Halorhodospira halophila: one gene and its partner. The protein of the gene in region 2 interacts with the protein of the main gene of each other region in a pairwise test. Links are inferred from orthologs where the notes say so. Each region holds a gene or a part of one and is shown on either strand. Other genes may lie near its edges. The genes, in order: CCR79_RS06690 and ndk.

Evidence for each region.
Region 1: the proteins of ndk (region 2) and CCR79_RS06690 interact in binary tests that used the Escherichia coli proteins (3 or more experiments, as listed by UniProt). The link is inferred for Halorhodospira halophila from one-to-one orthologs.

Annotation. Positions count from the first base shown.
Region 1 is NZ_NHSN01000017.1:157,661-160,960, forward strand. What follows is about bases 21-3,008. They hold CCR79_RS06690 (5-formyltetrahydrofolate cyclo-ligase), read right to left. Parts: upstream 1,827-3,008; coding sequence 1,215-1,826; downstream 21-1,214. Other genes in these bases: CCR79_RS06680 (glucosaminidase domain-containing protein), read right to left, coding at 21-612; CCR79_RS06685 (EVE domain-containing protein), read right to left, coding at 754-1,218; CCR79_RS06700 (cell division protein ZapA), read right to left, coding at 2,110-2,400; CCR79_RS06705 (TIGR02449 family protein), read right to left, coding at 2,404-2,616; CCR79_RS06710 (UPF0149 family protein), read left to right, coding at 2,734-3,008. In the rest of the region: more of CCR79_RS06680, read right to left, coding at 1-20; more of CCR79_RS06710, read left to right, coding at 3,009-3,288; CCR79_RS06715 (aminopeptidase P N-terminal domain-containing protein), read left to right, coding at 3,285-3,300. UniProt on the Escherichia coli protein: Involved in the removal of 5-formyltetrahydrofolate.
Region 2 is NZ_NHSN01000025.1:66,677-69,835, forward strand. What follows is about bases 101-2,947. They hold ndk (nucleoside-diphosphate kinase), read right to left. Parts: upstream 1,814-2,947; coding sequence 1,388-1,813; downstream 101-1,387. Other genes in these bases: CCR79_RS09645 (tetratricopeptide repeat protein), read right to left, coding at 101-301; rlmN (23S rRNA (adenine(2503)-C(2))-methyltransferase RlmN), read right to left, coding at 298-1,407; CCR79_RS09660 (HesB/IscA family protein), read right to left, coding at 1,946-2,275; cysE (serine O-acetyltransferase), read right to left, coding at 2,343-2,947. In the rest of the region: more of CCR79_RS09645, read right to left, coding at 1-100; more of cysE, read right to left, coding at 2,948-3,131; CCR79_RS09670 (RNA methyltransferase), read right to left, coding at 3,154-3,159. UniProt on the Escherichia coli protein: Major role in the synthesis of nucleoside triphosphates other than ATP. The ATP gamma phosphate is transferred to the NDP beta phosphate via a ping-pong mechanism, using a phosphorylated active-site intermediate.

The DNA of each region.
Region 1 (3,300 bases), on a different replicon or contig from region 2:
GGCCTGCCGGGTGAAGCGCGAGGTTCCCCAGCCGCTCTCGTTGGCGGCCTGGGCCAGAGCCATATCCGGCGGGATCTCGTCGAGCCGGTGGAGCAACACCTCAATGGCATCGTCGTCGTCGAGATCGACCCGGTAGTGCTCGGCCAGGGCCTCCAGGCGCTCGCCGGCGGCACCTTCGAGCTCGTCGCGACGGGCCCCGGCCTCGACCACGAACGCGCGGGCCTCGCGCAGACGGGCATTTTCTGCCAGTACGATGGGCGTCAGGATACGGAAGAAGACCTCCTTGCGGGTCTGCACGTCCACCTCGTCGAGGTCCTCGGGGAAGCTACCCGCAGTCACCGCCGGAACCACTTCGTCGGGAGGCCACTGCTCGCCGCCGTGCTCGCGCAGACGCTCAAGCAGAACCTCACTGCTGTCGGCTTCGATGAAGGTCAGCTCGGGGACCCGAAACGGCTCCGGATCCACGACCTCCGGCGGTGGCTGCCCGTCGACCCGCTCCTCAAACGACTGGTAACCCCAGTAAGCCACCGGCGCGGCGAAAAACACCGCCAGGATCGCGCTGATGACCACCCAGCGCCCCATGCGCCAGTCTCTGGTGCCGGATTCGTTCATGATCGCGTCGGCTCCCTTTTGTGGGCTGATGCCGGCGCTGCCATGGCGCCGGCCCGTGGAGAGGGGATCGGCCGCGTCGACGGGAAGATGAGCCCACCGACCGCGGACGCCGGCGACGCACCCGGGTTGGAAAGGCCCCGCTCAGTCGTCGGCCAGGCGGAGGATGGCCGTCCACTGCGCCTCGGTGACCGGGACAATGGACAGACGATTGCCCCGCCGGATCAACGGGAACCCCTCAAGCTCGGGGCAATCCCGCAGCTCCTGAAGGGTGACCCGGCGGGACAGGCGCTCGCGAAAGCGGACATCGACGCAGAACCAGCGGGGCGCCTCCGGGGTGCTTTTCGGGTCGTAGTGGGGGTCGTCAGGATCGAAAGCCGTAGGATCCGGGTAAGGGTCGCTGACCACCTCCATCAACCCGACCACCCCCGGCGGACGGGTGTTGGAGTGGTAGAAGAAGGCCACATCACCCGGACGCATGTGATCACGGATCATGTTGCGCACCTGGTAATTGCGCACCCCATCCCAACGATCAGTCCCCTGCGGGGCCGCAGCGAGATCCTCGATGCCGAAAACGTCGGGCTCGGACTTCATCAACCAGCGGTTCATGCCGCCTCCTGCCGGATCGTGCGTACCGGCAGACTGACATAGCCACGCTCGGTGATCACCCCGTCCAGGGGCAGGTCCCAGGCTTCGCCGGGCAGTTCCGCCACCTGCTGCGTGCTGAACGCCAGGCCAACGATCCGCGGAGGGTGCCAGGGGTAGCGGCGCATTCGGGCGAAGGTGGCGTCGTAGAATCCGCCGCCCATACCGAGCCGCCGCCCGGCGGGATCAAAGGCAACCAGCGGAGCCAGCACCAGATCCAGCCCCCGCACCGGCACCTCGTCCGCCAGCGCGGGCGGCGGCTCGGGGACTCCGTACCGATTGGGGCGCAGCGGAGTGCCCGGGACCCAGCGCCGGAAGGCCATGCGGCGACCGTGCCGACGCAACGCCGGCAGGTAGACAGCCCTCCCGCGCTGGTGCAGTGCCGTGAGGATCGCCCCGGTAGGCGCCTCGCCGTCGGCGTCGAGGTATCCGGCTACGCGATGCAGGCCCCGGGTCACGACCAGCCTGAGCACCTCGTCGCGCAAGCGGAGTCCGGCACGACGACGGTCGCTGGCAGGGATCCGGCGACGGTGCTCGCGCAAGCGACGGCGGATGTCGCGCTTGGCAGCCAAGGCGGCACTCCTCGACACAAGGGGGAAGGAGGTATGCGCGGCAAGGGAAAAAGGACACCCCCCGCGTATGCCGTACAGGCCTGCCCTTGAACCCTTCGGTTCAGGTAGGGACGGGGGGAGCTGCCTTAGGCTTTCCGCTCGAAGCGGACATGCACACCGGTCAACCCACGCCCGGTCCCTTGGGCATTGCTCTGAGGCTCAAGATAACTCGGCCTGAGATCGAACACCGCAGGGGATGCCGTGACTCCATGATCACCCACGGCAGGGTTTCGTGCAAGCAATCTCAGGAGCCACCGTCGACAGCCTCCGAAATGCGCGCGTCCAGCCGGGCCAGGCGCTGGCGTACGTCTGCCAGCTGCTCGTTCTCGGCCTGGACGCTGAGCAGTTCGTAGGCGATGTTCAGCGCCGCCACCACGGCAACCCGATCCGTGCCGACCACATTGCCGCTCTTGCGGATCTCGCGCATCTTGCGATCCACATAGTCCGCGGACTGCAACAGCTCGTTTTTGGCGTCCTCGGGACACGCCACGGTGAAGTCCTGATCGAGGATGCGTACCTTGACCGCTTCGGTCATGCGCTACTGCTCCATCGCCTTGAGCCGGCTGATCATCGACTCGATCTGGGACCGGGCGAGTTCGTTCTTCTCCTGAAGCGCGGCCCGATCCGCCTGGAGCTGCTCCTGCGCCTGGCGAAGCAGGCGGTTTTCTTCGCGCAGGCGCTCGTGCTGGCGCAGCAGCTGCTCGATGCGCTGCTCCAGACGCACCAGCTCTTCGACCGAGTAATCAGACACTTGGAGTCACCTCCCCTGATCGCCGACTATAGTGCGCCGGTCGGGCACGGTCAATCGGCAGCGCCGCTGTTAGGATGGGACCATCCCGGTTCCACGACAGATGAGGGTGGACGAGCCATGGCTTCCGGACAACGTTATCAGGGGGTCGCCGAGGTCCTCGAGGCGGTCGGTACGCCGGTGGGTGCAGCCGAAGCCCACGGGATGCTGGCCGGTATGCTCAGCGGCACCGGCGAGGCCGGGCAGGCGCACTGGATCGCCGAGGTGCTGGCGGATACCGAACCGCGCGGCGAGTCGGCCCGCGCCTGCCTAGAGACCCTGACGCTGCTCTACGACGAAACCGCCACCGAACTCGCTGACGACGCCATGGGCTTTGCGCCGCTGCTGCCGCCCGAGGACGAGCCGCTGAACGAGCGGGTCCGCGCCCTGGCCGCCTGGGGCAGCGGGTTCCTGTTCGGCATCGGCCGGACCGAGCCCGGCCAGGACACCGAACTGCCCGCCGAGGTCCGCGAGTTCCTCAGCGACCTGGCCGAGATCGCCCGGGTTGCCGCCGAGCCAGCCGACGACGAGGATGATGAGGCGTCCTACACGGAGCTGCTCGAGTACATCCGCGTCGGCGTCCTGCTCTGCCGCGAGCACATGGGGCACCCGAGCATCGAGGCGCAGAACTCATGAGCGAGGCCATCG
Region 2 (3,159 bases):
TCAGGATAGGCCCCGAGTCCGGAGCGGCCTGCGCGGCACGCCGATGGTATTCGTGGGCCATCTCCAGATCGCCCTGCGACTCGGCCACGAGCCCCATGCCGGAAAGCGCCTGTGGGTGTTCTCCATCGATCTGCAACGCCCGCTCCAGGCGCGAGCGGGCGGCCTCCGGCTGCGCATGGGCGATCAGATGAAGCCCTGCCCCGGCGTGGCTGTCGGCTGCGCGCTGGTCATCCGGCATCTCGGGCCCGGCAGCGCACCCGACCGCCAGCAGGGCCGCCAGCATGGGCCCCGTGCGCTTCACGCCGTTCCCGCCACCTTACTGGGCCGCGCATCGCGGATCTCGCCGACGAGCTGGCCGCACGCCCCATCGATATCATCACCACGGGTTTCGCGGATGGTCGCGGTCAGGCCGTGCTCGAGCAGTCGATCCGCGAAGCGGCGCACCCGCCGCTGTGGCGAGCGGCCGTAGCGTGCCCCCGGGTAGGGATTGAACGGGATCAGGTTCACCTTGGACGGAATCCCCCGCAGCCGCTCGATCAGCTCCCGGGCGTGCTCGTCTTGGTCGTTGACCCCATCGAGCATGACGTACTCCCAGGTGATGCGCCTATGGGGCTTGTCGGCGATGTACGCGTGGCAGGCCGGCAGCAGGCGCTCCAGAGGGTTCTTGCGATTGAGCGGAACCAGCTCGTTGCGCAGCTCGTTATTCGGAGCGTGCAGTGAGACCGCCAGACTCACGTCCGTGATGCGCTGCATCCGCTCGATGGCGTGGACCACTCCCGAGGTCGAGATCGTGACCCGACGCTTGGAGAGAACGAACCCGAAATCGTCGGTGAACACCCGCGACGCCGAGATGACCGGGTCGAAGTTGAGCAGCGGCTCGCCCATGCCCATGAAGACGATGTTGGTGATCGCCCCCTCCGGCAGGTGGCGGCGCGCGATGTGAACCTGACCGACGATCTCGGCGGCGCTGAGATTCCGCGAGAACCCGCCCTCCGCCGTAGCGCAGAAGGTGCAGCCCATCGGGCAGCCGGCCTGCGAGGAGACGCACAGCGTCCCACGCTTCGGCTCCGGGATGTAGACGGCCTCGACACAGTTGCCGTCGGCCAGGCGCACCACCCACTTGCGGGTGCCGTCGCTGGCCTGCTGGTCGGCGGCCACCTCGGGCAGACCGACCCGGGCGTTCTCGCGCAGCCGCTGGCGCAGCGCCTTGCTCAGGTCGGTCATCTCGTCGAAATCGTAGACGTGGCGCTGATGCAGCCACTGCATCATCTGCCGGGCGCGGAACCGCTTTTCGCCCAGGGCATCGAAGAAAGCGGCCAGCCGCGGCCGATCGAGCCCGAGCAGCTCGACCGGGCCCGACTGGCGCTCGGCGTGCACCGCCTCGTGGTCAGCGGGAGCAGATCTCATCGGCCTTGAAGAAGAACTCGATCTCCTGTTCCGCCGTCTCGGGGCTGTCCGACCCGTGGACCGCATTGGCATCGATGCTCTCCGCGTAGTCGTGGCGGAGGGTGCCTGCAGCCGCCTCCTTGGGGTTGGTGGCGCCCATGATCTCGCGGTTCTTGCGGATGGCGTCCTCGCCCTCGAGAACCTGCACCATCACCGGCCCGGAGGTCATGAAGCCGACCAGGTCATTGAAGAACGGACGCTCCCTGTGCACAGCGTAGAAGCTCTCGGCCTGCTCGGTGCTCAGCCGAACCATGCGCGCAGCCACCACGCGCAGGCCAGAGCGCTCGAAGCGGGCAAGGATCTCGCCGATCGCGTTCTGCGCTACGGCATCCGGCTTGATGATGGAAAGGGTTCGCTCGACGGCCATTAGGATCTCCTGACTGATGAATGCTCGCGTTCAACAAAAAAGCCGCAGCGCTGGAATGCTGCGGCGCCTTGGGCAGTCGGACAGTCTACCCCTCCGTTCCGGGCGCCGACAATCTCGCCGCGGTTGGGCCGTTCACACGGCAAAGCTCTCGCCGCACCCACACAGATCGCGGACGTTCGGGTTGCGGAAATCGAAACGGTAATTGATACCGTCGCGCACGTAGTCCACCTCGGTGCCTTCCAGAAACGGCCGGTGCTGTTGCGCCATCACCACCTTCACCCCGTGGCTCTCGACGACAAGATCCTGATCGCCGATCTCCTCGGCGTAATCGACCACGTAGGCGAAGCCGGAGCAGCCACTGGCCTTGATCCCCAGGCGCAGGCCGTGGGCCCGGTCAGCATCCTGGCTGGCGAGCATCTTCTCGACATGCCGCGCGGCACGTTCGGTCAGGGTTACGGGCATGACTTGCCTCCTGTCACTGGGCGCGCCGTAACGGCGCATCTGTCTGCATTCTAGGGGGTTCCGGCAGCTAGCGGGAAGCGTCCCGGTGGTGCTCGCCGCACGCCTTCTCGACCGACGTCTCGTCGACCTCCAGATCCGGCACGCGGGTCTCTTCAAGCCGCCCGCCCATCTGCTGCACGGCGCTGCACAGCTCCTCAATGCGCCGATCGGTGACGTGGATATGATCGAGGATCGCGTTCACCGCCTGGGCCACCGGGTCCGGCATCTCGGTGGTCCCGTAAGCATCGAAGCCAATTCGCCGCGCCACCCGGGCTCGCTGCTCGTCCCCGTCAACGTCGCGCTTGCGCTCGCCGACCTGGCGCGCCGGGATCCCCACCATAGTCGCCCCGTCGGGGACATCCTTGAGCACCACAGCATTCGAGCCGATGCGCGCCCCGCCACCCACACGGATGGGTCCAAGCAGCTTGGCGCCGGCGCCGACCACGACGTCATTGCCCAGGGTCGGGTGGCGCTTGCCCGACTGCCAGCTGGTCCCGCCCAGGGTGACGCCGTGGTAGAGGGTGACGTCGTCGCCGATGTCTGCAGTCTCGCCAATGACCACCCCCATGCCGTGGTCGATGAAGAAGCGCCGGCCGATGCGCGCCGCCGGGTGGATCTCGATCCCCGTGACCCAGCGGCTGAACAGCCCCAGCATGCGCGCCAGCCATCGCAGCCGCCAGCGCCAGAGCCGCGCGCTGATGCGGTGCAGGATCAGGGCGTGGAAACCGGGATAGGTGGTCACCACATGGAAGGCGTTCCGGGCGGCCGGATCGCGATCCATGACACACCGGATGTCCTCACGCAGGCGTCGCAGCATCCATTTACCCTTTACAACGGTCCTACTT